DNA from 2 places in the Sporofaciens sp. St.21A7 genome. Region 2 is predicted to be linked to the other one. Evidence: predicted binding sites of a transcription regulator. Region 2 holds the regulator's gene; the other holds the start of a gene.

Region 1 (15,179 bases), 980 kb from region 2:
TCTTGTCAGGGGAAGGGGTCACCAATGCGGCAATTGTAGTCACCCGGTATTTCGGAGGCACGCTGCTTGGAACCGGCGGCCTGGTTCGGGCATATGGGGCGGCGGCGAAGGAAGGGCTGTCGGCGTCGGCCGTCATAAATAAAATCCCTGGTATGCGGCTTTCGATTACGACGGATTACACGGGGCTGGGGAAGATCCAGTATCTATTGGGGCAGAGAGGAATCACCGTGTTGGATACCGTCTATACCGATAAGGTGGAGATGGAGGCGCTGGTATCTCTGAAAGAAGGCGCGGCGGTAAAGGTCGAGATTACGGAAGGAACGAACGGACAGGCTGTCCTGCAGGAGGGAGAGCCGTGTTATCTTGCTAAGATAGACGGGAAGATGCAGATAGTATAGCAATAAAAACCGGCAGTTTTAAAACTGCCGGCAAGGAAATTCTTAAACATACATATTCTACGAAACAAATCCCCCAATTTTAAACTTACGCATTATACCTGACGCCCCGGACTTGTACCTATGAAAATTCTGGTTCAATCAGCCCGAAGGAACCGTTCTTTCTGCGGTACACAACATTCACTTCATCAGTCTCCGCATTGCAGAATACATAGAAGTCATGTCCTAACAGCTCCATCTGTACACAGGCATCCTCCGGATACATGGGTTTGAAGCCGAATCTCTTGGTACGGACAATCTTAATCTGGTTCTCATCCTCGGAAGTCTCTTCTCCTTCGTAGAACTCATGCTTGAAGTTACCGCCTTCCTGATGCCTTGCAATCAGCTTGTTCTTATATTTTCTAAGCTGGCGTTCGATTACTTCCTCTACAAGATCAATGGAGACATACATATCGTTGCTTTCCTGTTCCGAGCGGATGATATCGCCTTTGACAGGAATCGTCACCTCAATCTTCTGACGCCCTTTCTGTACGCTCAATGTCACATGAATCTCCGTGTCAGAGGTGAAATACCTCTCTAATTTGCCCAGCTTGTTCTGTACGGACTCCTTCAAGCCCTCTGTTACCTCGATGTTCTTTCCAATAATGATAAACTTCATTCTGCCCAACTCCTTTTCGATCGCATTTCAAAAAGATTAGTCTGATAATTATTAGTCCGACTGGTAATCTATCTGATATATGTAGTATATCACGTTTGATTACTAATGTATAGAACGAATTACCTCAATTCTTGAAATTTTTTCGTCGTGAAGTTTGGCGACCCTCAGACCGCAGTCATGGAAGTATACACATGCGCCGACACGGGCAGTCTGTTCATTTTCCGCCAGCTTTTGGTTTACCACATCCATGAGGGTTTCATTTGGCTCATGGGGGATACCCAGGTTCAAAAGCCTGTTAATGGACTTGACCTTTGCGCTTGCACGGAAAAGGATAGCGTCTGAAATATCAAACTCACAGAAGAGGTATTTTCGTGTGGCAAATAAAACTGCAATGGCGGTGACGCCGACCAAGCTCCCCCAGATAGAAGAGTGGTCTGTGATAATCTGGCGCGCGATGGCAAACAATAGAACCTCAAAAACGGTATCCGGCGTATGGTAGTACATCATGCGGATTAGCTCCACGCCGATGATAAGGTTAAAACAGGTCTCGAGAAGATCGTCATAATTGGGCCATACCTCAAGGTTCGGGATGTTGCTCATGGCGCCGATCATACGGAAGCAGAGCAGGACGATTCCAATCGCTAATATAATAGAAATAACGAATTCCAGGACTTCCGTGACTCTCTTTAAAAAACGGGCGATAATCTGCTGCATAGGGTTTTCCTTTCTAATACGGTTGAAATAAAGACACTCTTTGGAATATACAGGGATAAATTACAATTACCCATAATACCAGTATAAAGTATTCGGACATCTTTGCCAAGATGGAACTTCCGAATATCAATGAAAAACCTCCTTTCAGCAGAAGTGCGGCAGTAAGCCCAATCAGGAGCTTTAGAATCTGCGTCCACATTCTGCCGGTGTGTGTGTCGAAATTCAACTTCGTCCGCTCCACATACCAGCCTACAGCAAAGCCAAGCCCCGCCCCGGCAGCCTTGCAGCAGTCCATGGCATACTTTGTCTCAATGACGCCATTACCATTAAGAAACAGAGAATAAGCAGCAGTTGCCAGAGACAGGCATACTAAGACAGCGGCAATCTGTTTCAGATACCGGGTGTCGTCAAGCAATACCGACTGGAATTTCCAGATGACAGTGGAAACCACAAGGGACAGGCCCATAGACACCAAGACGTCTTTCGGAGTGTGGCATCCCAAATACATTCTGGAAAATCCGATGAGCAGAAAGGCGGTGACGCACATAAGCCTGACCCATCTCCGGGAAACATAGAGGGACAGGGGGTAGAAGAGGCAAGTCGCACTCTGGGTATGGCCGCTTGGGAAGGAATAACCGGTTGCTCCCGAAACGGCGCTGTCTACCGGCTGAAATGTTGGGTCCAAAATCCATGGCCTGGGGATACGGAATGTGATTTTCAACGCCTGCACGCCCAGACCCGCCGTAAAATAGGTAAAGCCCAATAGATAAGCAAAGCGTTTATCCGCACACCAGTAAAATGTGCAGATAACCGCTATGACAATCAGTTCTTGCCCGAAATAGGTAATGAATTGCATCAGTTGATTCAGGAAGGGAGTCCGTATCCCCTCCAAAAGAAATAAAAACGTCATGATCTGTTTCCTCGTTTCCGCATCTTAGGGTCCAAGATTTTCTTGCGAATCCTAAGTGATTTTGGGGTGACTTCCAGTAATTCGTCTGTGTCAATAAAGTCCAGCGCTTCCTCTAAACTTAGAATCTTCGGCGGAGTCAGGCGGAGCGCCTCGTCCGCGCTGGAAGAGCGGGTATTGGTCAGATGCTTGGTCTTGCATATATTGACTTCGATATCGTCCGTCTTGGCATTCTGCCCGATGACCATACCAGAATAGACCTTTTCACCAGGCCCGATGAAGAGGATTCCCCGCTCTTGTGCGCCAAAAAGCCCATAAGTGACCGATTCTCCTGTCTCGAACGCAATCAAGGAGCCGCTCTTGCGGTACTGGATGTCGCCCTTAAAAGGAGCGTACCCTTCAAATGCTGTGTTCATAATCCCATTCCCCTTGGTGTCGGTCAGGAATTCCCCGCGGTATCCAATCAAGCCTCGGGCAGGGATCAGGAATTCAAGCCTCGTATAACCGCCGTTGGAGGTTCCCATGTTCTGTAGTTCCCCTTTCCGCTGGCTTAATTTCTCAATGATAGTCCCGGTAAATTCATCTGGGACATCGATATAGGCAGTTTCCATAGGTTCCAGCAGCTTGCCGTTTTCGTCCTTTTTATATAGTACTTCTGCCTTGCTGACAGCAAACTCATATCCTTCCCGGCGCATATTTTCTATTAATACGGATAAATGCAGTTCCCCGCGCCCGGATACCTTGAAGCTGTCGGTGCTGTCGGATTCTTCCACCCGGAGGCTGACATCCGTATTCAGTTCCCGGAACAGGCGGTCGCGCAGATGCCGGGAGGTGACATATTTCCCTTCTAATCCCGCGAAAGGACTGTCGTTGACGATGAACTGCATGGCAATCGTGGGTTCTGAAATCTTCTGGAAGGGGATTGCAGACGGGTTCTCCGGCGAGCAGATGGTATCCCCGATGGAAATGTCTGCGATTCCGGAGATTGCCACGATGGAACCGATAGAAGCCTCCTTCACATCCACTTTGTTCAATCCGTCGAATTCATATAATTTGCTGATCCGTACTTTTTCCTGGCGGTCAGGGTCGTGTTCGTTCACCACTACCGCATCCATGCCTACCTTGATGGTTCCGTTATCCACTTTCCCGATACCGATCCGTCCCACATATTCATTATAATCAATGGTACTGATCAATACCTGGGTATCTGCCTTTGGGTCGCCCTCAGGAGCCGGGATATAGTCAAGGATCGTCTCGAAGAGCGGCTTCATGTCCCGTTCCTCGTCTGTCAAGTCTAAGACGGCTACCCCGGACTTGGCAGAAGCATAGACGAAGGGACAGTCAAGCTGCTCATCGGAGGCGTCCAGATCCATGAACAGCTCCAGAACCTCGTCGATGACTTCATTGGGCCTTGCCTCCGGGCGGTCGATTTTATTGATACATACGATGACCGGCAGGCTTAATTCCAGGGCTTTCCTAAGGACAAATTTTGTCTGGGGCATGGCTCCCTCAAAAGCGTCTACCACCAGGATTACTCCGTTGACCATCTTGAGCACCCGCTCTACCTCGCCGCCGAAGTCCGCATGTCCCGGCGTATCGATAATGTTGATTTTGGTTCCATGGTAATAGACGGCAGTATTCTTGGACAGAATCGTGATTCCCCGTTCCCGCTCGATATCGTTGGAATCCATTACCCGTTCTTCCACCGCCTGATTCTCACGGAATACCCCGCTTTGTTTCAGCAGTTCATCTACCAGCGTGGTTTTTCCGTGGTCTACATGTGCGATAATCGCAATATTCCTTACATCTTCACGTTTTGTTTTCATATTATTATCATCATCCTTTTCTATGCACAACTAAAACTCACACGTTAGTTTACCATATTTTTAAAAATTTACAAGTATTTTGGTTCTAAAATAGAAATGAGCGTCATAAACTAAGTAATGACCCCGCAAATCTAAGGGGGAATGCTTGACAACGTAAAATACGATTCGGAGGAAGGGAGATTGTAGAATTATGTCAGATAAGATTATTGAAAACAACCAGGTAACCATTATGGGAGAGATCGCGTCACCGTTTCTTTTCAGCCATGAGGTCTATGGAGAAGGATTCTACATGGTAGATGTGCATGTGAAGCGTCTGAGTAACTCGGAGGATAATATCCCTCTGATGATATCGGAGCGGCTGATTGACGTGACTCAGGATTACACGGGCGAATTCATCATGGTGAGCGGGCAGTTCCGCTCATACAACCGGCACGACGAGCAGAAGAACCGTCTGGTGCTGTCCGTGTTCGTGCGGGAAGTATCTTTTATCGATGAAGAACTTGACGGGGCGAAGACGAATAACATTTTCCTGGATGGGTACATATGTAAGCTGCCAGTCTACAGAAAGACGCCGCTGGGAAGAGAGATCGCGGATCTTTTGCTTGCCGTGAACAGGCCTTACGGGAAGTCGGATTACATACCATGTATCTGCTGGGGGAGGAATGCGAGATTTGCGTCAGGATTTGAAGTTGGCGAGCATGTCCAGATCATCGGGAGGATTCAGAGCAGGGAATATATTAAGAAACTGTCGGAGACGGAGACCGAGAAGCGGGTTGCCTATGAAGTCTCGGTCAGCAAGCTGGAATGTCTGGAAGATTAGAAAACATCCTGAAAACAACCCGAGACTTTCATTGACATCATATTTGATTGATGATAGAATTTTTATAAAATGAATATGAATGTCAGGAGGATTACGAATGGCTATTTTTACAGGAGCCGGGGTGGCGATTGTCACACCATTTAATGAAGATGAAAGTATTAATTATGATAGACTGGACGAACTGATTGATTTCCATTGTGAGAACGGGACGGACAGCATTATCATTTGCGGCACGACGGGGGAATCTGCCACGATGACGGAGGAAGAGCATCTGGAATGTGTGAAGTTTGCCATCGACCGGGCAAAGGGGCGCATTCCGGTGATTGCCGGGACTGGTTCTAACTGCACGAAGACGGCGGTGGACATGTCGAAGGAGGCGGCGGACTATGGTGCGGACGGGCTTCTGATCGTGACGCCGTACTACAACAAGGCCACTCAGGCGGGGCTGATTGCCCATTATACTGCGGTGGCAAAGGAGGCGAAAGCGCCGATTATCATGTACAGCGTGGCAAGCCGTACAGGATGTAATATCGAGCCGGCGACGGTGGCGTCCCTTGTCAGGGATGTGGAGAACATTGTGGGCGTGAAGGAGGCTTCCGGCAATATTTCCCAGGTGGCGAAGATTCTGTCACTGACGGACGGGAATGTAGATTTGTATTCGGGAAACGACGACCAGATTGTACCGATTCTGTCGCTGGGCGGCAAGGGCGTGATTTCCGTGTTGTCCAATGTTGCGCCCAGGGAGACTCACGATATCTGTGCGAAGTTTTTCGAGGGAGATACGGAAGGGAGCGCGAAGCTCCAGCTTCGGGCGATTCCGTTGGTGGAACAGTTGTTCAGCGAAGTGAACCCGATTCCGGTGAAGAAGGCGATGAAGCTTATGGGTATGGACTGCGGGGGCTTACGCATGCCGCTTACGGAGCTTACCAAGGGACATGAGGAGACGCTGGCGGCAGCCATGAAGGAATTCGGAATTAAACTTTAGGAGGACAAAAGATGGTACGTGCGATCATGCATGGATGCAACGGTAAGATGGGGCAGGTGATTACCGGTCTTATCAAAGCCGACGAGGGGATAGAATTAGTAGCGGGAATTGACACCTATACAGGGTTAAAGAATGATTACCCGGTGTTTGAGCGTATAGACCAGTGTAATGTGGAAGCAGATGTCATCATCGATTTCTCGAACGCAGGGGCGGTGGATGCGCTGCTTGATTACTGCGCGGACAGGAAGGTTCCGGTGGTGCTGTGTACGACCGGGCTTTCAGAAGACCAGCTTGGGAAGGTGAAGGTGGCGTCGGAAAAGACGGCGGTGCTCAAGTCTGCCAATATGTCTTTGGGCATCAACCTTCTGATGAAATTACTTCAGGATGCCGCAAAAGTGCTTGGCACGGCGGGATTCGATATTGAACTGGTGGAGCGCCACCATAACCAGAAGGTGGACGCGCCCAGCGGGACGGCGCTTGCGTTGGCAGATGCAATCAACGAATCAATGGATGATGCTTATGAGTATGTGTATGACAGAAGCCAGGTGCGCAGAAAGAGGGAAAAGAAGGAGATTGGCATCTCGGCAGTCCGTGGAGGGACGATTGTGGGCGACCATGAAGTGATTTTCGCCGGGGCGGACGAAGTAATTGAGTTTAAGCATACGGCTTATTCTAAGACGGTGTTTGGCAAGGGAGCCGTGGAGGCGGCGAAGTTCCTTGCGGGAAAACCGGCGGGGGCATACGATATGTCGGATGTCATCCGGTTTTAGTTTTAGAAGAGCAGTGACAGGTACGTAGTATACGGAAGAGATAAGTAATGCGGCAGTTATGTGCGGCGGTATTTGCCGAATTTGCCGAATTTGCCGCATGGAATGATATTTACATGGGAGGATTATCATGAAAGAATTGGAAGTACGTTATTTGGAGAGGCTTTCCCAATTATATCCGACCATCGCAATGGCATCGACGGAGATTATCAATCTACAGGCGATTCTGAACCTTCCGAAAGGAACCGAGCATTTCCTTACGGATATCCACGGGGAATATGAGGCATTTTCCCATGTGCTCAAGAATGGTTCGGGAGCAGTGCGCCGTAAAGTCGATGATGTCTTCGGGAATACTATGAGTAGCAAGACCAAGCAGGCTCTTGCTACTCTTATTTATTATCCCAAGGAGAAGATGGACAGGATTAAGCGGGAAGAGGACAACATGGAGGACTGGTACAAGATTACCCTGTACCGTCTGATTGAGATCAGCAAGCGGGCAGCCAGCAAATACACCCGCTCCAAGGTGAGGAAATCCCTGCCGGAGGATTTTGCCTATGTCATCGAAGAGCTGATTACGGAGAAGGCGGATATCATGGATAAGGGATCGTACTATAACTCGATCGTGAGCACGATTATCAGAATCGGAAAGGCGGAGAAGTTCATCATTGCCCTGAGTGAGCTGATTCAGAGGCTTACAGTGGATCACCTGCATATCGTGGGAGATATCTATGACAGGGGGCCAGGTCCCCATATCATCATGGATAAATTAATCGACCATCATTCTGTGGACATCCAATGGGGGAACCATGACGTGCTGTGGATGGGGGCGGCGGCAGGACAGAGGGGATGTATCGCCAATGTCATCCGTATTTGTGCAAGATACGGTAACTTGGATATTCTGGAGGAAGGGTATGGGATTAATCTGCTTCCGCTGGCGACGTTTGCCATGAATACCTATAGTGACGACCCATGCAAATGTTTCCTGTTAAAGGGCGATTCCGGCCATGGGAAGAATGAGATGCTGATTGATATCAAGATGCACAAGGCAATCTCTATCATCCAGTTTAAGGTGGAGGGCCAGATTATCCGGAATAATCCCGGTTTCAACATGGATGATAGGAATCTTCTGCACCATGTTGACTATGAGAAGGGAACGATTGAGATTGACGGCAAGACTTATGAGATGCTGGATAAGAATTTCCCCACAGTTGACCCTAAGAATCCCTATGCGCTGACCAAGGAAGAAGAGGATATCATGGAACGGCTGGAGCAGGCGTTCCTGAACTGTGAAAAATTACAGCGGCATATGCGGTTCTTGTTGAATAAAGGCGCTTTGTACAAGGTGTATAACAATAATCTTTTGTATCACGGGTGCGTTCCGCTGAATGAAGACGGAAGTTTGAAATCTGTGTGCATTTACGGGAAGTCTTATCAGGGGAAGAGCCTGTATGAGATTCTGGAGAGTTATGTGCGCAAGGGATTCCATGCCCTTGACGACGTGGAACGGGAGCGGGGCAAGGATATGATGTGGTATATCTGGCTCAGCGAGGGATCGCCGTTATTCGGGAAGGATAAGATGGCGACTTTTGAGCGGTATTTCCTTGCGGAGAAGGAGACCCATAAGGAGAAGAAGAATCCGTATTACAGCCTTTTGGAAGAGGAGGACGTGGTGAACGGAATTTTGAAGGAATTCGGGTTGCCGGAGGAAGACACTCATATCATCAACGGCCATGTCCCGGTCAAGAGTAAGAACGGGGAGAACCCAGTGAAGTGCGGCGGCAAGGTCATGGTCATTGACGGCGGATTTTCCAAGGCTTACCAGAAGGAGACGGGGATTGCGGGGTATACGCTGATTTCTAATTCCTATGGGTTGATTCTGGTGGCGCACGAGCCTTTTGAATCTACGGAGGCGGCGATTGAGAAGGAGAGCGACATCCATTCTGACAGCGTGATCGTGGACCGGGTGCTGGAAAGGAAACTGGTCGGGGATACGGATGACGGAAGGGATTTAAAAGAGCAGATCGCGGATCTAGAGGTGCTTCTTCGGGCGTACAGAAGCGGGCAGATCGCGGAGCGGCTGTAGATATACCCAAGGGCCATCTTGTGATGCATGCTTCTTTGGGGCGGAGGTACTTCGTCCGTTAAGGAACAAGGGGGTGTCTGAAAATCTTATTTTCCGGCACCCCCTGTTTTTATACCACGGCCTCAATGATTGTCTTATTGCCGACAACAATTTCATTGACGCCGATTTTTTTCTTCTTGTTGAAATTAAAACTGAGCATATAGCCTTTATCCGTATGATAGGCATCCAGATAAGCGGATAGCTGACGCTCGCCGCGAGTATGATATTCTAGCCCATGCCATATCTTGATTTCGATGATAAATTGTTCCCCGCGGTAATCGACAATCACATCTGTGCGCCCCATGTCCCGTGTCTGTGCTTCCACATAATAATTGCCGACTCCGTTAATAATTGGGCGGAGGTACAAGAGGAACAGTTTGCGGCCAGAATTTTCAATAAAAGTTTCATCGCTGTCTTTGTAAAGGTCGTGGAAATGTATGACGAATCTTTCCAGAATATGCCGCATATTCAGATGACCGTCCATCACAAAACAATTCTTATCTCTTTGAGATGCCGTGTAGATATCCATGCGCTGCATTTGTGCGCCGGATAGGTACAGGTTGTAGAGGCGTGTCTCAAAGATACGGTTGGAAATCTCTACGGTTCCATGGTTGTTCCGGATGAACCCAAACATAGTGGCAACATCAAAAGCAGGTTCATCCGTATTATAAGAAATCGCAGCTCCTGTGAAAAGCAGTTTTTCGATTAATGTGTTTAATTCGGGATAATCGGTAAGTTTTCCAATGAGAGAGTCAAACAGTGTGTTTTTCTCCGAAAGCAGCATACGTTCCGCAGCAAAGAAACCGTCGCTTGTCCAGGGAGATTTTGTGCGGAAAGCATCGGATTGAGCCACATCCTCGTCTATCAACTTGCACAGTGCGGATACCAGATATGGGTAGCCGGAAGTGTAATGAAACAGCAGGCCTGCAATGCTGCCGATATCCATCCCGGTATGCCGGTCAGCTTCGTATGACCTTAACATTCCTGCAATATCATCTTGGGAAAAACTCATGTCTACCTTAAAGCGCGTGGCAATATTCCAAGGGCTGTTCGTCTTGTGCGCGTCGTCCGGGCGAAGTTTTCTTCTCATATTCTTCACGTCGCAGACTCCGGCCAGGATTACGGAATGGAAGGTCTGCGTGCCAAGGGTATCCCGTTCCAGATAATAATTTCTTAACTGTGCGAGAAAATCCAGAAATACCTGATTGTCTGCGGCGCTGTCCACTTCGTCGATAATCAGGATGATTGGCCTGGCTGATGCGTGGCAGATTCGGATTAAATATTGAAATAAATCATACAATGAAAACTCTTTTTTTTCTTCTGAGACTGCCATATCCAATTCGGAAAGAGAGTCTTGTAATTCTTCCGGAATAAGAGGGTTCTGCCGATATATCCGCTGCAGAAAATACCGCGCAAAAGTCAGGGAAAATATATTGCCATCTGCAAATTTTGCCGTGTCCAAAGCCTGAAAATCCAGATTCACCACCAGATAATCATCACCAAGAAACCGGTTCAGGGCATATAATGTGGTAGTCTTGCCATATTGCCTTGCCCGGTTGATCGTGAAATAAGCTCCCTGGTCAATTAAAGTGCGTATTTGCCCAAGCTGTCTGCTGATATCGACCATATAATGCCTGGTTGGAATGCATACGCCCGTTATATTGAAGATTTTTCCCATCTTTTCAGGCTCCTTTCCTATAAGATATGAAAATCATAGCATAGAAATAATGTTCTTTCAAGAATGGCGTCCCTATGTTTTGTAAAAAATTCCAGTATAGGATTTCTTTTTTTGCAGATATTACTGATAACAAGTATTACTTGATTATAGATAAAGATACATGAAAGGGAGAATTTGACATGAAACAGTTAAAGAAAATGGTACTGATTTTAATGTGTACAGGCGCAATGCTTGGAATGACGGCCTGCGGAAGCGATGGCAACGCAGATGACAATGCAGCGAACAACAATGCGGCAAACGACGGCAATACCAACAATGGTAACACCAACAACGGCAACACCAATAACGGAAATACCAATGGCGCTACAGACGGTACGGACCGTGACGATGGAGATAATATAGCCGATGAGATTGGCGATGATGTCCGCGACGGCATGGATGACGTGGGAGATGCCCTGGATGGGAACGACGACAATAACAACATCAATAACAACAATGACGGCGTCAATGATGACAAGGTTAGATAATATTTGAATGAGGAGCTGCTTTTCCGGTTGATTCTGGATGAGCAGCTTTTTGACAGTTTGGCCAAAAGACTTATTGTGACAGAGGATTGAATAAAGGCTTTACACCTAAATCACTTATTGATATAATGAGAATACAAAAGTAAACGGCACTTTAAAAGTGAGGTGATAATATGGGCATGAGCGACGAACAGTTTGAAGTGTATAATGCATTGATCACTTTTGTCGATGAATTAATTGACAGAGAAACGGATGAAAAAGAAAGAGCGAAGCTGAAAATACGCAAGAAAAATATCCTCGCAAACAACAAAGAAGTAAATTAGCATGAACCAAAGGTGCGAAGTCTTTATTGAGATAATAAAGATTTTGCACCTTTTTTATGCGTAGGTTTTCGTCAAATTGGATAAAAGATAGGAAATATATTGTTAAAATTTCTACAAACAAAATGCTTGTTAATTTATTGTCAATGTGTTATGATGTCTTCAGAAGGCGGCAGGAAACGACAAATTACACAGTGGTTCTGACGCCAGGCGTACTGGCATAAGCTAAAGAGAGCCAGTATTCCAGAATCAGTAGAAAATGCATAGAGAAGGAGAAGAAAACATGAGCTGCAAAGTCACAATCATTGGTGCCGGAAGCGTAGGCGCCACAATTGCGTACACATTGTCCGGCGAGGACATGGCATCTGAGATCGTTCTGATCGACATCAACAAGGAGAAGGTAGAGGGCGAGGTCATGGATATCGAGCAGGGAACCTGTTTCAGAGATCCGGTAGCTATTGTAGCAGGTGAGTATGAGGATGCGAAGGATTCCGACATTGTAATCATCACATCTGGAATTGCGCGTAAGCCAGGCCAGACCAGAATCGAGCTGACACAGACCAACGTTGATATCTTAAAGCAGATCACACCGGAGATTGTAAAGGCGGCACCAAAGGCGCTTTATATCATTGTAAGCAATCCGGTCGATGTTATGACCTATGTATTCACAAAGATTTCAGGTATCCCGGAGAATCAGATTATTGGTTCCGGAACTGTCTTAGATTCCGCGAGACTCCGTTGCGGACTTTCCGAACATTTTAAAGTAGCACAGAGAAATATTCATGCATATGTATTTGGCGAGCATGGAGATACATCCTTTATTCCATGGTCTGCGGCGCGGATTGCAGGCGTTAACGTAGACGATTTTGTTGCAATGATGCCACATCTTGGAAAAGACGCCAAAGAATTGGACAAAGATGCAATGCTTACCTACGTGCAGAAATCCGGCGGCAAGATTATCGCCAACAAGGGAGCGACCTTCTATGCAGTCACGAGAGGCGTCTGCAGATTATGCAGCATTCTGATGTCCGCGTCCGAGTCCGTTACCACCGTATCTTCCATGATGCACGGGGAATATGGAATCGAAGACGTATGTTTAAGCACATTGGCTTTGGTTGGCCCTAACGGTATTCAGGGCAAGATTCCAATGGCCCTTACAGAGGAAGAGGTAGGCAAGTTAAAGGCAAGTGCGGATGCATTGAAAGCTGTCATCGCACAGATTGAACTGTAGTCACAGAATTATTGACTTATGAAAAACTTCATATTAATATAAAAATGAAGTTTCGACAAAATATAGTAAGAAAGGACAGCGAGAACTATGAAGTACAGTTATTATCCGGGATGCACTTTGAGAACAAAGGCAAAGGATCTGGATGTTTATGCAAGGGCTTCAGCAGCGGCTCTGGGAATCGAGTTAGAAGAGATCGAAGACTGGCAGTGCTGCGGCGGGGTCTACCCTCTTGGTTCTGACGAAATCGCCACGAAGTTGTCTTCTGTGCGCGCCTTAAATGCGGCGAAGGAGAAGGGACAAGAACTGGTGACCATGTGTTCCGCATGCCATCATGTCATCAAACGTGTCAATGACGACATGAAGAACGTAGAAGACATCCGCACCAGGGCGAACAATTACATGGAGCTTGAAGAACCTTATGCGGGCGAGACGGTAGTTCTTCATTTCCTGGAAGTCCTTCGCGACAGAGTAGGATTTGACGAATTGAAGAAGAAAGTGACGAATCCTCTGACGGGAAAGAAAATCGGTGCATACTATGGGTGTCTCCTCCTTCGTCCGAGCAAGCTGTTAAGTTTTGACGACCCGGAGAACCCGAAGATCATCGAGGATTTTATCCGCGCCATCGGCGCAGAGCCGGTTATTTATCCGTACCGCAATGAATGCTGCGGCGGGTACATTTCCCTGAAAGAGAAAGAAATGTCCAAAAATATGTGTGAAAAGATCATGGACAGCGCAGAAGGCTTTGGGGCGCAGATGTTGACTACGGCATGTCCGCTCTGCCTGTATAACCTGAATAAGAGTACAGGCAAAAAACTTCCGGTGGTCTACTTTACCGAACTGCTTGCCGAGGCTCTGGGAGTGAAAGAGGAGGTGCCAAAATCATGAGTTCTGAAAAGAAACAGGCGGAGCTGATTAAGGAAATCAGCGGCGTGAATCCGCTGAAATGTATGAAGTGCGGCAAATGTTCCGCCACCTGCCCGTCCTACAACGAGATGGATATCAAGCCCCATCAGTTTGTGTCCTACGTAATCAATGAAGATATTGAAAGCCTGGTAAATTCTAAGTCCCTGTGGAAATGTCTTTCCTGCTTCGCGTGTGTGGAGAGATGTCCCCGCGACGTAAAACCAGGGAAGTTGATTGACGCCGCAAGACAGGTCGTCGTGCGTCAAAAAGGCCAGAATTATCTGCTGGCAGACGAGATTCCGGAGCTTTTAGACCCGGAGCTTCCGCAGCAGTTATTAGTAAGTGCATACAGAAGGTACAGGAGGTGAGAAAAAAGTGCAGCGGATAGGAGTATTTGTCTGCCATTGCGGAAGCAATATTGCCGCTACGGTAGACGTAAATAAAGTAGCAGAGATGGCGCTCATGGAGCCGGGGGTTGTCCATGCCGAGGATTATCAGTATATGTGTTCCGAAGCCGGACAGGCGAAGATTGCGGCGGCGATTGCCGAGAAGCATTTGTCAGGAATCGTAGTATGTTCCTGTTCCCCGCGTATGCATGAGGCTACGTTCCGGAAGGCGGCCGAGCGCGCAGGATTGAATCCTTATATGGTGGAGATCGCCAACATCCGTGAACACTGTTCATGGATTCATAAGGATATGGATGAGGCGACCAAGAAGGCGGTTATCCTGATGCGGGCGGCAGTTGCAAAGGTGAACTTAAACACGCCGCTTCAGGCGGGAGAGAGCCGCGTTACCAAGCGTGCGCTGGTTATCGGCGGAGGTATCGCCGGCATCCAGACAGCCCTTGACATTGCAGACGCAGGTTATGAAGTGGATATCGTGGAGAAGACCCCGAGCATCGGCGGAAGGATGTCGCAGCTTGACAAGACCTTCCCGACCCTTGACTGTTCTGCATGTATCCTGACCCCTAAGATGGTGGAAGCGTCAGCCCATGAGAAGATTACCATCTATACATACAGTGAAGTGGAAAAAGTCAGCGGATTCGTGGGTGATTTCACCGTAGATATCCGAAAGAAAGCAAGAAGCGTGGATATGGACAAATGTACGGGCTGCGGCGTCTGCCAGGAGAAATGCCCGTCCAAGAAAGCGCCAAGCGAATTTAATCGTGGCCTTAACACAAGAAGCGCCATTTATACGCCGTTTGCACAGGCAATCCCGAACGTTCCGGTGATTGACCGCAATGAGTGTATCAAATTCAAGACCGGAAAATGCGGTATCTGTTCCAAAGTATGTCAGGCAGGAGCCATCGACTATGAGCAGAAGGACGAG
Region 2 (15,179 bases):
CGATTTCCGTTACGTCAACCATGAACTGATCCATGCAGACACGGCCAAGAATGGGCGCCTTCTTCCCATGTATCAGGACATATCCCTTGTTGGACAGGCTTCGGGGATACCCGTCTCCATAGCCCACAGGAATCGTTGCAATCCTGGTCCTCTTTGCCGTGACAAACGTACCGCCGTAACTCACAGGCGTTCCCGCGTCCACCCATTTCACATGGACCACATGGCTTACAAGCTCCATGGCCGGGCGCAGGGGAACCAGCTCCTTTCTCACCTCGTCCGAAGGATACAGCCCATAAGTAGCGATTCCTGCCCGCACCATATCCATATCCGCCTCCCGCAGGTCGATAATGCCTGCGCTGTTGGCACAGTGGTAATAAGAAGCCGTGACTCCAAGGCGGGAAAGCTGCTCCTTCATCCACAGAAATTCCCTAAGCTGCCTTCTGGCATCCGACTTATCCGTCTCATCCGCCCTTGCGAAATGGGTATACATACCCTCGATGATCAGATTCGGCATCCGGCTGATTTCCTCAATCCTGCCGATGCTCTCCTCCTTTGCCGGAAAGCCGAGCCTTGACATGCCCGTATCAATTTTCAGATGGATGAAAGCCTTCTTCCCCATGTTCACGGCAAAGTCAGACACCCGCCTTGCCGTATCGCTGTCGTAGATTGTCATGTGTATCTCGCTGGCAAGCATTTCCTCCCACTGCTCCGGGAAAATACAACCCATCACCAGGATCGGCTTCTCAATCCCGCCTCTTCTAAGAATCATCCCTTCGTCCAGGGCCGCCACCGCATACCCCCAGATATACTCCTTATCAGAGAGAAATTTTGCCACCTGTAAGGCGCCATGACCGTATCCGTCTGATTTAATTACGGATAGGATCTTCACACCTTCGTCCAGATTCTGCCGCATCATCTCCATGTTATATTCTATCGCATCAAGGTCTATCCTTGCACAAACTCTGCTATAATTCTTCATTTTCTGCCTCCTGTTCCCCAAATGCCTGATTCCGACTTACAGTTTCGCAAATGCACATATGCCTTACTCAAAACTCTAACTCCTTAAATGCCTCACTCAAATATAATAGCAGATCTTGAGCCATTACGCTATAACTTCCTTTCGCAGCCTGCGCATAATCCCCCGACCTGCCGTGGAGATATACGCCAAGCACAGACGCCCTGTGGCCGTCCATGCCCTGTGCCAGAAGCCCGGCTATGATACCTGCCAGTACATCGCCGGAACCAGCCTTCGCCATCGAAGCATTTCCAGAACGGTTGACATACATTCCCCCTGTGGGAGAGGCAACCACAGTACGGGAATCCTTGAGGACGCAGGTGCAGTTTTGGCTTTCAACGAATTCTCCCAGAATACCCATACGGCCTTCCTTCAATTCTCCCACGCTTCTGCGAACCAAACGTGACATTTCTTTCATATGGGGCGTCAGCACAAGGGTTTTCACATCCTTTGAATACTCCATCTCTTCCCAATGCCCCGCTAACAGGTTCAATCCGTCCGCATCTACCAGACAAGGAACCTCCGCCTTCTGAAGCGTCGTCTCTAACAGCTTGCACGCCGTCTCTTTTGTCCCGATTCCCGAACCGATACAGATTGCATCCGCCCAGGAAAGCAGCCCTTTCAGTTCCTCCTTTCGGTACTCCGTATAAGTAGAAATAACCGCCTCGGGAAGAAGCTGCTGCAAGATAACCCGGTTCTCCTCTGGCGTATAGATCCGCACCAGTCCCGCGCCTGAGAGATAAGCCGCCTTTGCATTCAGGAAAGCTGCGCCGGACATCCCTTTGCTTCCGGCAATCACCAACAGTTTCCCATAGGTCCCTTTATTAGAATCCGCCTTGCGCACAGGCAGCATCTTTCTGTAATCCCCGCTTTCACAGAGATACATAAGCCTAGATTCCTTGGAAAGTCCTTCCGTATGGATTCCGATGTCCGTAACCGACACCTTCCCCGCATACTCTTTTCCCGGGTACAGCACAAGCCCCAGTTTTTCTAACTGGAATGTGACCGTCAGGTCTGCCCGGAATGCAGTCCCAAGGACGCCTCCCGTATCCGCCGAAATACCTGACGGCATATCGACGGCAAACTTCACGCCGCCCGCCCGGTTCATCTTCTCCAGAATGTCAAAATATTTTCCTTCGACTTTCCTGCTAAGCCCTACGCCGAAAACAGCATCTATGATGATACTATATTCACCATCCTTAAATTCGTTGCATATCTCGCCGCCGATTTCCAAGAGCCGCTCCATCTGACGCTTCGTCTCCTCCGTACAATGGGAAGCGTTACCGACAAAGCATACAAGCGGGGCGTATCCTTTCTGCCAAAGAAGCCGCGCTATGGCGAACCCGTCCCCTCCGTTATTTCCGGAGCCGCAGACGATACAGGCTCTTGACAAGTCAAGCCCTTCTTCCTCCATCACCTTCACACAGGAAACCGCCGCCCTTTCCATCAACTCTAAGGAGGGGATTCCCACCTCCCGGATGGTATACTGATCCGCCCTCTTCATCTGAGCGCCATTCACCAGATATCGCATATGTTCCTCCTTATTCCCCATACCTTCCCGGCCGGACGCAAACGGCAGCAGGATACAGCGGGTAAAATCAACAAACTGTATGAAAAATACTTTTTCTAAAAGCAATTTCCATACAGTCTTTCAATCATTACTTTTTGTGTTCCTCATTGAACCTGTTAATTTTATAGGACAACTGCATCAGGCTCTCCGACAGATGCACATTCTCAACGATAACATGCTCCGGCAGGTTCAAATCTGTGTGAGCAAAATTCCAGATTGCCCTCACGCCGTTGGCGACCAGGAGATCCGCCACCTCCACCGCCCGGTCCTTAGGGATGGTAAGAGCCGCAATCTCTACCTCGTTGTCCTTCACAAACTCGCCAAGCTCCTCGATCATCCGAACCGGTACGCCCCGTATCGTCATGCCCGCAAGCCTTGGGTTCACATCAAAAATTCCTTTCAGGATGAATCCCCTCTTCTCGAATGCCGCATAATTCGCCAGGGCCTGTCCCAGATTACCGGCGCCTATGATAATCATACGGTGATCTTCCTCCAAGCCCAGGATCTTACCGATCTCCGTATAAAGATACTTCACGTTATATCCATATCCCTGCTGCCCAAATCCGCCGAAATTATTAAGATCCTGACGAATCTGGGATGCCGTCACCTTCATCCGCCTGCTCAGGTCATTGGACGAGATCCGCTCTACCCCGTTCTCCAATAACTCACCAAGATATCTGTAATACCTGGGCAACCTTCGTATGACTGCCTGGGAAATTTCTCTTTCTTCCAATTTTAATTCACCTTCCATTTCCTTTCTAATACCCAATTATATAGAATTGTTAGATTAAAGTCAAACTTTTAGTTGTATTTTGTATAATTTTCGTTATAATGAAAGGGTATCAGCCTGCCAAAAAAGCAGGCTCATTTACTCAATTACAACGTCTGATCGGCCAAAACCACAGACAGGAAACACAAAAAAGGAGGGACATCATGATACTGGCATGCCACGGACTTTGCAAATCCTTCGGTGAAAATGTCATCGTCACGGAAGGTTCATTTCATATAGAAGACCACGAAAAAGCCGCCCTCGTAGGGCCAAACGGCGCCGGAAAGACCACGCTGTTCAAGATGATTGTCGGCGAACTCCCCACAGACGGCGGGGAAATCGTCCTGACCAAAGGAAAGACTTTGGGCTATCTCGCCCAGCATCAGGACATGGTAAGCGGCAGTAACATCTATGAAGAAGTAAAACTGGCCAAGGCAGACATTATCGCCATGGAGCAGCAGATCCGTTCGATTGAGCTGGAACTGAAATCTCTGGAAGGGGACGCCCTTGCCGCACGTCTGGAGACCTACCACAGGCTGACCGCCGCTTTCGAGCGTGATAATGGATACGCCTATGAAAGCGAGATTACAGGCGTCCTCAAAGGACTTGGCTTTGGCGAAGAGGATTTCTCCAAGCCCGTAGCCACCCTCTCGGGAGGCCAGAAGACACGGGTGTCTCTGGGGAAACTCCTGCTTACGAAACCAGACATCCTGCTCCTTGACGAGCCGACTAACCACTTGGACCTAAACTCCATTGCATGGCTTGAGACCTATCTTTTGAATTACCCTGGAGCCGTACTGATCGTCTCCCATGACCGATATTTCCTGGACCGGGTCGTTACGAAAATCTTAGAAATCGAACTTGGGAAACTCATGGTCTATACAGGAAACTACAGCGCCTACGCCGAGAAAAAAAGGCAGCTTAGGGAAGCCAGGCTCAAAGAATACTTAAACCAACAGCAGGAAATCAAACACCACGAGGCAGTCATCGAAAAACTGCGCTCATTTAACCGGGAAAAGTCCATCAAGCGGGCGGAAAGCCGGGAAAAAATGCTGGAAAAAATCAAGCCCATAGAAAAACCTGCCGAAATGAATACCGAAATCCATTTAACATTGGAACCCTCGCGTATCAGCGGCAATGACGTGCTGTCCGTAGATTCCCTTGGCAAATCTTTTCCCAATCAGGTATTGTTCACGGATGTCAGCTTTGAAATCAAACGTGGGGAACATATCGCCGTCATCGGGGACAACGGGACGGGAAAGACTACGCTCCTGAAAATCCTGAACCAGGTACTACCTGCCGACACAGGGACGTTCACCTTGGGAACCAACGTCGAAATCGGCTATTATGACCAGGAACACCATGTACTCCACATGGAAAAGACCATTTTCGATGAAATCTCCGACGACTACCCGGAGCTTACCAACACCAGGATACGCAACATGCTGGCGGCATTCCTGTTCACAGGGGACGACGTATTCAAACGGATCGGGGATTTAAGCGGCGGTGAGCGGGGCCGCGTTTCACTGGCGAAGCTGATGCTTTCACGGGCGAACTTCCTGATTCTGGACGAGCCCACGAACCATCTGGACATCACCTCCAAGGAGATCCTTGAGAAGGCGCTGAACGACTATACCGGGACTCTGCTCTATGTGTCCCATGACCGGTATTTTATCAACCAGACGGCGACGCGGATTCTGGAACTGGTCAACCACACTTTCGTCAACTATATCGGGAATTACGACTATTATCTGGAAAAACGGGAAGAACTGACCGCCGCTTATGCCGGAGGCGAGGAAGCGCTTTCTTCCTCTGCCGGAACCGTATCGGAATCGAAATTAAGCTGGCAGGAACAGAAAGAGGCGCAGGCAAGGGAGCGGAAACGCTTAAACGAACTGAAAAAGACCGAGGAGCGCATCACCACCCTTGAGGAGCGGGATGCTGAGATTGACCGTATGATGGCGCAGGAGGAAGTATTTACCAACTCCATGAAGTGCCAGGAATTGGCGGACGAAAAGGCTTCGATTGCAGCGGAATTAGAAGTATTATATGAGCGTTGGGAAGAATTAGGGACGTAGTAAAACATGTTACTACGTCCCGTTTTTCATTCATTCCCCTGCCTGCTTTCCTGCGCCGCCTTCTTCCACGGACGCTCCTTCCCAAGCCACCCCTTTTCCTTCCAGTAAGTGACATCCGGCAGATGTTTCCCGTTCTGCTGCATATGCCGCATGATATAGAACAAAATCTTCGTCTTCAACGCCGGGGTCACGGAAGCGGTATCCCGGGTCAGCTTCATTGCAAGCCGATCCACATCATTTACGATCTTCTCCTTAATCGGCATCTGCACATCCTCCCACCGTACCGCAGCCACGGCAATCCCGTATGTATAGATCCGCGCCACGCCCCAGAAGAACAGGCTGCTCTTGATATCCTTGAGCGTGGATCTCATCCCGCCGCCAGCCCCGGTAGTAATGCAAACAGCCTGCTTGCCAAACATGCACTCCGCCGGCCTATGCACCATAAACCGGTATCCGTAATGATCCAACAGGGCCTTCAAAGCCCCTGTCACATGAAGCACATGGACCGGAGACGTGAACACCAGCAGATCCGCCTCATCAATCATCCGCGTCACCCGCTTCATATACATCAGATAATCCGGACACTTCTTCTCGCTCTCCATAATACAGGCCGCGCACCCCCGGCAGTATTCCGGCATATCCTTAGGAAGAAATAACTCAATGACCTGATCTTCTTCCCTCGCAATCTTTTCAATCACCATCTTTCCGATATGATAGCTTGAGCCGTGCCTCATGGTGCCGTTAATCATCAGTATCTTCATCTCGTTCTCCCTTCTCTATGTATCTATCTATCAGAATGTAAGCCAGCCATACGCAGGCTTATCCACACATTATTTCACATCAATAGCCAGATGTTATCCGCCTGCCATTAGCTTGACAAATCATCATACTATTTTATTATAGCATTATCATAGAAAAAATGGTATGGTTTTCACAGATAAATTTGTCCCAAAAACACGGAAAGCTAACTTGACATTTTCTATCTTCCCCCTTATACTGGACGTATGGAAAATAAACTTTCCATCACATTTTGCAAAAAAGGGAGGGGCAGCCATGACCACCAAAAAGAAAAAACAGACATATATCCTTGTAGGGCTCCCAATGTACGCCATTGCCTCTATGTTGAAAAATCTCCACATCTTCGGCAGCCAGGCAGCCGCCGTATGCCTGACTCTCATCCATTACGCAGGCATGTTGCTGGCTTTAAACGGAGTCCACTACTTCGGAACCACCTACCAGTATGAGAAATACCCCCAAGAGAGCCGCCAGACTGTCATCGACCTAAACGACGAGCGTACCAGGACCATCCATGACTTAGCGAAAGCCCGGACATTTGACATTATGGTATACGTGTTGATTTGCCTGCCATTCCTTCTTATCGAGGCAAAATCCGATTTACTGGGAATCATCGGCTCTGCCGCAGCATTGCTTATATTAGGCGGCTCCTACGCATACTATGCCAGAAAATATTCCAAAGAAATGTAAATAAGGGCGCCGGGAAATATTGCAGAAATGCACCATTTCCCGGCACCCATTTTAACAGGCTAATCCTCAAGCAGCTTCTCCGACTGCTCTAATGCACGTATAAGCCCATCCCAGCCACCAACTTTTATGGCCCTTAAAAATTCCATGGAAATTTCCTGATTCGGGATAAATACTTCTTCCTTGTCTTCATCATACGCAAGATACCCCAGATGGACTAACAGTGTCAACACATCATCCTTTGTCTTAAATGTAGTCATATCATTCTGAGATGTTGAAGGATCTATCTTACATTGCACATGATTCAGAAGCTTGGCTACCGCTTCTTTCAAACCGTCAAAATTCCGGTCGATATACATCTTTAATGCCTCATATGTCTCCGTTCCGGTCCTGTAGCTTTTATACTTTTTCTTCCGCATCACATCAACGACAGATTTTGGATTATAAATATGCAGTCCATTCAACAAGTATCCATCATACCATTTGCTGAGTTCCGTATAGCCGAGTGTTCCCCATACTTTTTGATCGGAAGGATTCCGGTCATATAGGCAAGCTCAACATAATCCTGGCCTTTAAAAAGTCCCCTGAGGAAGTCAAGATATCTCTTCTGGACATCACTGCGCTCCTTCGCTATCCGGAAAACACAGTCCATATTCATCCAATTCAAAACGAATTAACGGCTGTCCGAAAACTTGAATTCCCAGGATTCACATACAGCCCCATACGCATAACCTCCTGACAGGCTGATTGCAGCAAAGTCCTGCCACACTAAGATAACCTCACTGCAATCGCCTTGATAAATTCCTCACTGTTCAGCACCGTCGGATTCTCAATCGTCGTAATCAATGCCAGATCCTTCGTCATCTTCCCGTCTTCAATCGTATCCACCGTGGCCTTCTCAAGCCTGTCCGCAAAATCTATCAATTCCTGATTCCCATCCAGCTCTCCGCGTTTCCTAAGCGCTCCCGTCCATGCAAATATGGTCGCTACGGAGTTGGTAGACGTCTCTTCCCCCTCAAGATGCTTATAATAATGCCGCTGCACCGTCCCGTGGGCCGCCTCATACTCATAATACCCGTCCGGAGACACCAGCACAGAGGTCATCATGGCAAGAGAGCCAAAGGCAGATGAGACCATATCGCTCATCACATCCCCGTCATAGTTCTTACATGCCCAGATATACCCGCCCTCAGACTTCATCACACGCGCCACGGCATCGTCAATCAAGGTATAGAAATATGTAATTCCCGCCTCCTTGAACTTCTCCTGATACTCCCCGTCATAAATATCCTGGAAAATATCTTTAAACGTATGGTCATACTTCTTGGAAATCGTATCCTTAGTCGCAAACCAGAGATCCTGCTTAATATCCAGCGCATAGTTAAAACAACTTCTCGCAAAACTCTCAATAGACTGGTTGACATTATGCATTCCCTGCACAATCCCCGCGCCGTCGAACTCATGGACCAGTTCTCTTGTCTCCTGTCCATCCTTCGCCGTATACACAAGCTCCACCTTCCCGGCTCCCGGAACCTTCATCTCAGACCCCTTATACACATCCCCGTAAGCATGCCGGGCGATGGTAATCGGCTTCTTCCAGTTCCTCACACAAGGTTCGATTCCCTTAACTACAATCGGCGCACGGAAGACCGTACCATCCAAAATCGCCCGAATCGTCCCGTTGGGGCTCTTCCACATTTCTTTCAAATCATACTCCGTCATACGCGCCGCATTGGGTGTAATCGTCGCGCACTTCACGGCTACCTTATACTTTTTCGTAGCGTTTGCCGAATCAATCGTCACCTGGTCGTCCGTCTCGTTCCGATGCTCAAGCCCCAGGTCATAATATTCCGTATTCAGTTCAATAAACGGCTCTAGCAGATGGTCTTTAATCATCTTCCACAAGATACGGGTCATCTCATCTCCATCCATCTCTACGATTGGTGTTGTCATCTTAATCTTTGCCATAGTAAAATACCTCCTTATTCTTCGTCATATAACGGTTCGACGGCTTCTTCCTTCTCCATCAGATGCAGATTCTTCATCACATTCATGATATGCCGGTTCGCCAGCTTCTCCGCCTGCTCCCCGTCGCGCTTCTTGATTGCCTCCAGAATCTCCCGGTGTTCCTGTATGGATTTCCTGGCCCGGTTTTTCTCCCCCACAGACAATGCCCGCGCCATCTGCACATATTTATGGAAATCTGACAGCACATGCTCCAAAATCCGGCTGTTCGAGGCTTCGTACAGAATCTTATGGAACTTTCCGTCCAGTTCCGTCACCTGCTCCGTCTGCCCCTCGCTCTTCTTACGCAAATGGAACTCCGACAAAAGCAATACTTCCTCCAGCTCTTCAATCTGTTTTCCCGTAATATGCTCCGTCGCCCACCTTGCGCACATTCCTTCCAGCATGGAGCGAATCTTATAGATATCTGCAACATCCTTGCGGGAAATCCCGGTCACATAAGCTCCCTTGTTGGGGATAATCTTCACCAGCCCCTCAAGCTCCAGCTGCCTAAGCGCCTCCCTCACCGGAGTCCTGCTGACCCCAAGTTCCTCCCCGATGGTAATCTCCCGCAGTTCATCACGTTCCTGATAGACCCCTGACAGGATGTCTTCCCTAAGCTTCCGGAACACCCTGCCCCGCAATGAACGGTCTTGATACTCTTCCATTTCTTCCTTTCCTTCTCTCCTATCCTCTTTTGTGTCACATCAATTCACATCCCAACTGCTTGCTAGCACTCTCAATCACTCCAAGCAGTTCCTCATCAGTCAGGACCGTCACACGCCCTTCCTCATACTCCTTGTCTACCCAAGCCTTCACCATAGTGACCAGCTCCGAATTCTTATCCACCTGCTTTTCCTCCGGTAAATGGAAATATGTATTGATCCAGTGGGCAATTCCGGCAAGCCCGGACGTATTGGACACAGCCACAAGGGGAGGACGGTTTAGGAACTTATCTGTATCGAACACATTGTAAATCTCTTCATTCTTCAACAGCCCGTCCGCATGGATGCCCGCGCGCGTAACGTTAAAATTCCTGCCCACGAAGGGCGTCCTTGACGGAACCCTATATCCAATCTCCTTCTCATAATACTCGGAAAGCTCCGTAATTACAGTGGTATCCATGCCGTCCAGCGTTCCCCTAAGCTGGGCATACTCAAACACCATCGCTTCCAGCGGCGTATTGCCCGTGCGCTCTCCAATCCCAAACAACGAACAGTTCACCCCACTGGCCCCATAGAGCCATGCCGTAGTTGAATTGCTGACCGCCTTATAAAAATCATTATGTCCATGGAACTCAATCAGCTCGCTTGGCACTCCTGCATGGACACGGATTCCGTATATAATTCCCGGTATCGATCTCGGTATCACGGCGCCCGGATAGTTCACTCCATATCCCATAGTATCACAGACACGGATCTTGACCGGAATCTGATATTCCTCCATAAGCCGCATCAATTCCAGACAGAACGGAATCACGAAACCATAGATATCCGACCTGGTAATATCCTCCAAATGGCATCTGGGACTTACGCCCGTTTCCAGGCACTCACGCACAACCGACAGATAATGCTCCATACATTCCCGCCTGGTCATCTTCAATTTATAAAAAATATGATAATCCGAACAACTGACAAGGATACCCGTCTCCTTCATCCCGATTTCCTTTACCAGTTCAAAATCCTTCTTGCTGGCACGAATCCAACTGGTGACTTCCGGAAACCTATACCCTTTCTCCATGCACTTATATACCGCGTCCCGGTCCTTCTTACTATATAAGAAAAATTCACACTGACGAATCTTCCCGTTGGGGCCTCCAAGCCTGTGAAAATACTCATAAAGCTTCACAATCTGCTCGGTGCTATAGGGCGCCCTCGACTGCTGGCCGTCCCGGAACGTGGTGTCCGTAATCCAGATTTCGTCTGGCATGCTATGGGGCACGATACGGTCGTTAAATGCAATCTTGGGTATCTCGTCATAACGGAACAGATTCCGAAATACATTGGGCTTCTTCACATCCACCAGCGGGTACATGTGTTCCTCCAATTGCAGTAGATTGCTGTGTTTGTCCAGGTATACTTTTCTGTTTTCCATAGATGTCATCTCCTTCGTGTCATGTCTTATCATTCAGCCTAACCCATTAACGTGTATAATTGTATACAATAATACATTTTTTGTCAAGAGAAATATTTCCAAAAATCTAATCATTTAAGATTTTCTTATATAGACAATAAAATCGAGCAGAGAGAATTCCTCTGCCCGCCGGGCAGGGTGCCGTACACCAAAGCTGCTAATTTCCTTACGTACCCCTGTGCATATAAAAAGGAGTGTGTAACCACACTCCTAATAATTGCTGTTTATCCAATATTCAACCTCTCTTTTAATACATTCTGCAACACTCTCGACAAACTTAAACCAGATTCTATCACTTTATCATCCATCCATTTCGGGATACTGACAGTTCGTTTTACAGCACGACCGTCTTTAATATCGGCACGAATCAAACTAACAAATTCTCCCTCGCCAGCCTCTATGCTTTTCAGTTCGCCTGCATCAGGAATTTCCTGATTTTTATCTGTAAGAAACTCACCCCATTGAGTTAAAGCTGATTGCGCCATGCATATAGCATTTCCAAGTAACTTTCCCTCAATTCTTTTACCATCTCTATATGCCAATCCTAATACAGCTTCGCCCCAATCTCCCTCGGACGAAATCCTTCATCCTCCAACGCCTTCATAATCTCATTCTTATGCTCCGTCCCGAACGCCTCCATAGTGATACGAAGCTCCACAGCCGCGTTCCGGTTGGTGCTGACGAACTGGTTATGCTCAAGCTTAATGACATTTCCCTGTGCGTCCGCAATAGTAGCCGCCACCCTTACCAGCTCGCCCGGCTTATCCGGAAGCAGTACAGACACCGAGAAAATCCGGTCGCGCTGAATCAGCCCATGCTGTACGATGGAAGACATGGTAATCACATCCATATTGCCGCCGCTCAAAATCGCCACAGCCTTCTTCCCCTTCAAGTCAAGCTGCTTCAAGGCAGCGACCGTCAGAAGCCCGGAATTTTCCACCACCATCTTATGGTTCTCCACCAAATCCAAAAACGCTCCAATCAGCTCGTCGTCCTCCACCGTCAGCATACGGTCAATATTCTCCTGCGCATATGGGAAAATCTTTTCGCCCACCCGTTTGACCGCAGTACCGTCCGCAATCGTATTGGCGCTGTCGAGGGTGACAGGCTCCCCGGAAGCCAAAGCCGTCGTCATACTCGCCGCCTGAGAAGGCTCCACGCCAATGACCTGAATCTTAGGATTCAGCATTTTCGCCAGCGTAGACACTCCCGTAATCAATCCTCCTCCGCCCACAGGCGCAAGGATATAATCTACCGTCGGCAATTCCTGCACAATCTCCATGGCAATCGTCCCCTGCCCGGTGGCAATATCCGGATCGTCAAAAGGATGGACAAAGGTATACCCCTTCTCTTCCGCCAGTTTCAGCGCATACTCACACGCATCGTCATAAACATCCCCATGCAGGATCACTTCCGCGCCGTAATTCTTCGTACGGTTCACCTTAATCAAGGGAGTCACCGTCGGCATCACAATGACTACTTTACAGCTGAATTTCTGCGCCGCGTAGGCAACGCCCTGGGCATGGTTCCCCGCAGAAGCAGTAATCAACCCTTTTGCCCGCGCCTCCTCGCTCATGGTACTAATCTTATAATAAGCGCCCCGCACCTTATAAGCGCCCGTTTCCTGCATATTCTCCGGTTTCAGATAAATCCTTCCGCCCGTCTCCCGGCTCAGATATTCGCTGTACACTAATTTTGTCGGGTTCGTGACATTCTTCACAAGCTCGCTGGCCTGTTCAAATTTTTCAAGCGTAAACATACTTTCTTCCTCCTATCATCCAAGATTAAAACAAACTCAGGAATTCTCTCCTTCTTCCCCAGACGTAAACAACGCCCGGACAAAGGTATCCGCATCAAACTTCTGCAGAGCATCAATGGACTCCCCGACGCCAATGTACTTCACCGGAATCCCCAGCTCCGCATGAATCGCCACAGCAATCCCGCCCTTCGCCGTTCCGTCCATCTTCGTCAGCACAATCCCCGTAATATCCGCCACCTCATGGAACTCCTTCGCCTGCTGCAGCGCATTCTGCCCCGTAGTCGCATCCAGTACCACCAACGTCTCCCTGTACGCCTCCGGGAACTCCCGGTCAATGATACGGTTTATTTTCCTTAACTCTTCCATCAGATTCTTCTTATTGTGAAGCCTGCCGGCCGTATCGCACAATAGCACGTCCGCATGCCTTGCCTTTGCCGAAGCCACCGCGTCAAAGACCACGGAAGCCGGGTCGGAACCTTCCTGCCCGCCAATCAAATCCACCTGCGCGCGGTTCGCCCACTCCTTTAGCTGCTCTCCCGCCGCCGCGCGGAACGTATCCGCCGCCGCAAGCACCACCTTCTTATTCTGGGCCTTCAGCTTCCCGGCAAGCTTCCCAATGGTCGTCGTCTTCCCGACTCCATTTACCCCAATCACCAGCACCACAGACGTGCGCTCCTCGAACTCATACGCCGTCTCCCCCACGTCCATCTGCTCCTTAATACTCTCAATCAGAAGCTCCCGGCATTGCATAGGCTCCTTAATACGCTGCGCCTTCACCTTCGCCTTCAAATCATCCAGGATATCATAAGTCGCCTTAACCCCCAAGTCCCCCATAATCAGGACTTCCTCCAGCTCCTCATAAAACTCCTCATCAATATGGGAAAACCCATTAAAAATACTGTCCATCCCGGACACAATATTATCCCTCGTCTTCCCAAGCCCCTGAACCAAACGCTTAAAAAAACCAACCTTCTCCTCAGCCATCACAACCTCCTATTCTCCCCATCATCACCAGCATCCTAATCTCCAATTACCCCATCCACACCCTACATAATTCAACACTCCCTAAAACTTTCATCACCAAAAAATCACCTATCAAAAATTCTATACTCTATCCCCTTATCTTCCCCCGCCAATCCCCCCACTATCTCCAACTCTCTTCCCGCTTCAACACTCCCCCTGACGCTTAGAGGAAACAGCGTTTCCGGGAAGAGGGATATCCCTAAGCAGACATTCAGGGACGCTCTTAGTGGAGGTGAAATCCACTGCTTACGAAGACTTAGGCACGAAGGCCCTCCTGAGTGTCTTAGTCGAAGTTAGCAGTTAGTTCGCCGGAACGTTGTCTCAGTCTGCGTGGGATATCCCTCTTTCCGGAAATGCGTCCCTCTAACGATTACGCATCCAACTCCTCTTCCAGCAGGCTCACCGACACCAGCGTAGAAATCCCTTTCTCCTGCATCGTAATCCCATACAGCCTGTCCGCCGCCGTCATCGTCCCCCTTCTGTGGGTAATCACAATGAACTGGGTACTCTTCGTCAGCTTATGCAGATATCCTGCAAACCGGACTACATTATTATCGTCCAGCGCCGCCTCAATCTCATCCAGAAGGCAGAAAGGCGACGGTTTCAAGTTCTGGATGGCAAACAAAAGCGAAATCGCCGTCAGCGCCTTCTCCCCTCCGGAAAGCTGCATCATATTCTGCAGCTTCTTTCCCGGCGGCTGCGCAATAATCCGCACCCCTGCCTCCAAAATATCTTCATCCTCCATGAGCTCTAACGTACCCTTGCCGCCGCCGAACAACTCCTTGAACACCTGGTCAAATTCACTGGCAATCCGCGCGAACTGCTCCCGGAACTGCTTGCGCATGGCAGTATCCAGCTCCTCGATAATCTGTTCCAGCGTCGCCTCCGCCTCCACCAGATCGTCATGCTGGGCTTTCAGGAACTCATACCGGTCAGAAACATTCTTGAACTCCTCAATGGCATTGACGTTCACATTGCCAAGCCCCCGGATTTCCCCTTTCAATTCCTGAATCCGCTTCTTCATCTTCGCCAGATCCGTAAGATTTGCATCCCTAAGCTCCTTTGCCCGGATAAGCGTAATCTCATACTCTTCCCACATATAGTTAATCTGCTTCTCCGAAGCCGACTCAAAATTCTCCTTCTGGCTCTCCAGACGGAAAATCTCCTTGTCCAAGTCTCCCATATGCTTTGACAAATCCTCACGCTTCTGCAGAAAATCCTTGTGCTTCTGGTTCAGCTCTTCCCGCTCCTTTTTGAACCGCTCAATCTCCTCCTGAATCTCCGTAAATAATTCTGCCGAGTTCTCAATCGTCTCCCTTAATTCACCGATCTGCCTTTCCTTCTCC

What was found. Region 2 encodes Rex, which represses fermentation and respiration genes when NADH is low (regulators of the CRP and FNR family bind a similar motif). Its sites were predicted from a motif close to ATTGTTAANTANTTAACAAT; they were not measured.
Region 1: the regulator Rex is predicted to act here: its motif matches at 11,845-11,864, upstream of AC6I3O_RS08880 (L-lactate dehydrogenase).

Annotation. Positions count from the first base shown of each region.
Region 1 is NZ_BAAGFN010000001.1:1,803,053-1,818,231, forward strand. Features, by position in the region: gene AC6I3O_RS08820 (YigZ family protein) at 1-398, shown strand, start outside; gene hpf (ribosome hibernation-promoting factor, HPF/YfiA family) at 517-1,053, opposite strand; gene AC6I3O_RS08830 (transporter) at 1,156-1,767, opposite strand; gene AC6I3O_RS08835 (phosphatase PAP2 family protein) at 1,781-2,677, opposite strand; gene typA (translational GTPase TypA) at 2,674-4,500, opposite strand; gene AC6I3O_RS08845 (single-stranded DNA-binding protein) at 4,691-5,320, shown strand; gene dapA (4-hydroxy-tetrahydrodipicolinate synthase) at 5,418-6,305, shown strand; gene dapB (4-hydroxy-tetrahydrodipicolinate reductase) at 6,317-7,075, shown strand; gene AC6I3O_RS08860 (fructose-1,6-bisphosphatase) at 7,203-9,155, shown strand; gene AC6I3O_RS08865 (AAA-like domain-containing protein) at 9,265-10,872, opposite strand; gene AC6I3O_RS08870 (hypothetical protein) at 11,052-11,399, shown strand; gene AC6I3O_RS08875 (hypothetical protein) at 11,576-11,719, shown strand; gene AC6I3O_RS08880 (L-lactate dehydrogenase) at 12,000-12,947, shown strand; gene AC6I3O_RS08885 (CoB--CoM heterodisulfide reductase iron-sulfur subunit B family protein) at 13,035-13,832, shown strand; gene AC6I3O_RS08890 (4Fe-4S dicluster domain-containing protein) at 13,829-14,218, shown strand; gene AC6I3O_RS08895 (4Fe-4S binding protein) at 14,226-15,179, shown strand, end outside.
Region 2 is NZ_BAAGFN010000001.1:2,786,023-2,801,201, forward strand. Features, by position in the region: gene alr (alanine racemase) at 1-979, opposite strand, end outside; gene AC6I3O_RS13675 (NAD(P)H-hydrate dehydratase) at 1,047-2,546, opposite strand; gene AC6I3O_RS13680 (redox-sensing transcriptional repressor Rex) at 2,674-3,318, opposite strand; gene AC6I3O_RS13685 (ABC-F family ATP-binding cassette domain-containing protein) at 3,519-5,432, shown strand; gene AC6I3O_RS13690 (flavodoxin family protein) at 5,459-6,193, opposite strand; gene AC6I3O_RS13695 (hypothetical protein) at 6,486-6,917, shown strand; gene AC6I3O_RS13700 (hypothetical protein) at 6,977-7,378, opposite strand; gene AC6I3O_RS13705 (hypothetical protein) at 7,375-7,581, opposite strand; gene AC6I3O_RS13710 (NADP-dependent isocitrate dehydrogenase) at 7,683-8,882, opposite strand; gene AC6I3O_RS13715 (GntR family transcriptional regulator) at 8,897-9,586, opposite strand; gene AC6I3O_RS13720 (hydroxymethylglutaryl-CoA lyase-like TIM-barrel protein) at 9,621-11,012, opposite strand; gene AC6I3O_RS13725 (hypothetical protein) at 11,276-11,593, opposite strand; gene ilvA (threonine ammonia-lyase) at 11,596-12,810, opposite strand; gene ftsY (signal recognition particle-docking protein FtsY) at 12,847-13,794, opposite strand; gene smc (chromosome segregation protein SMC) at 14,204-15,179, opposite strand, start outside.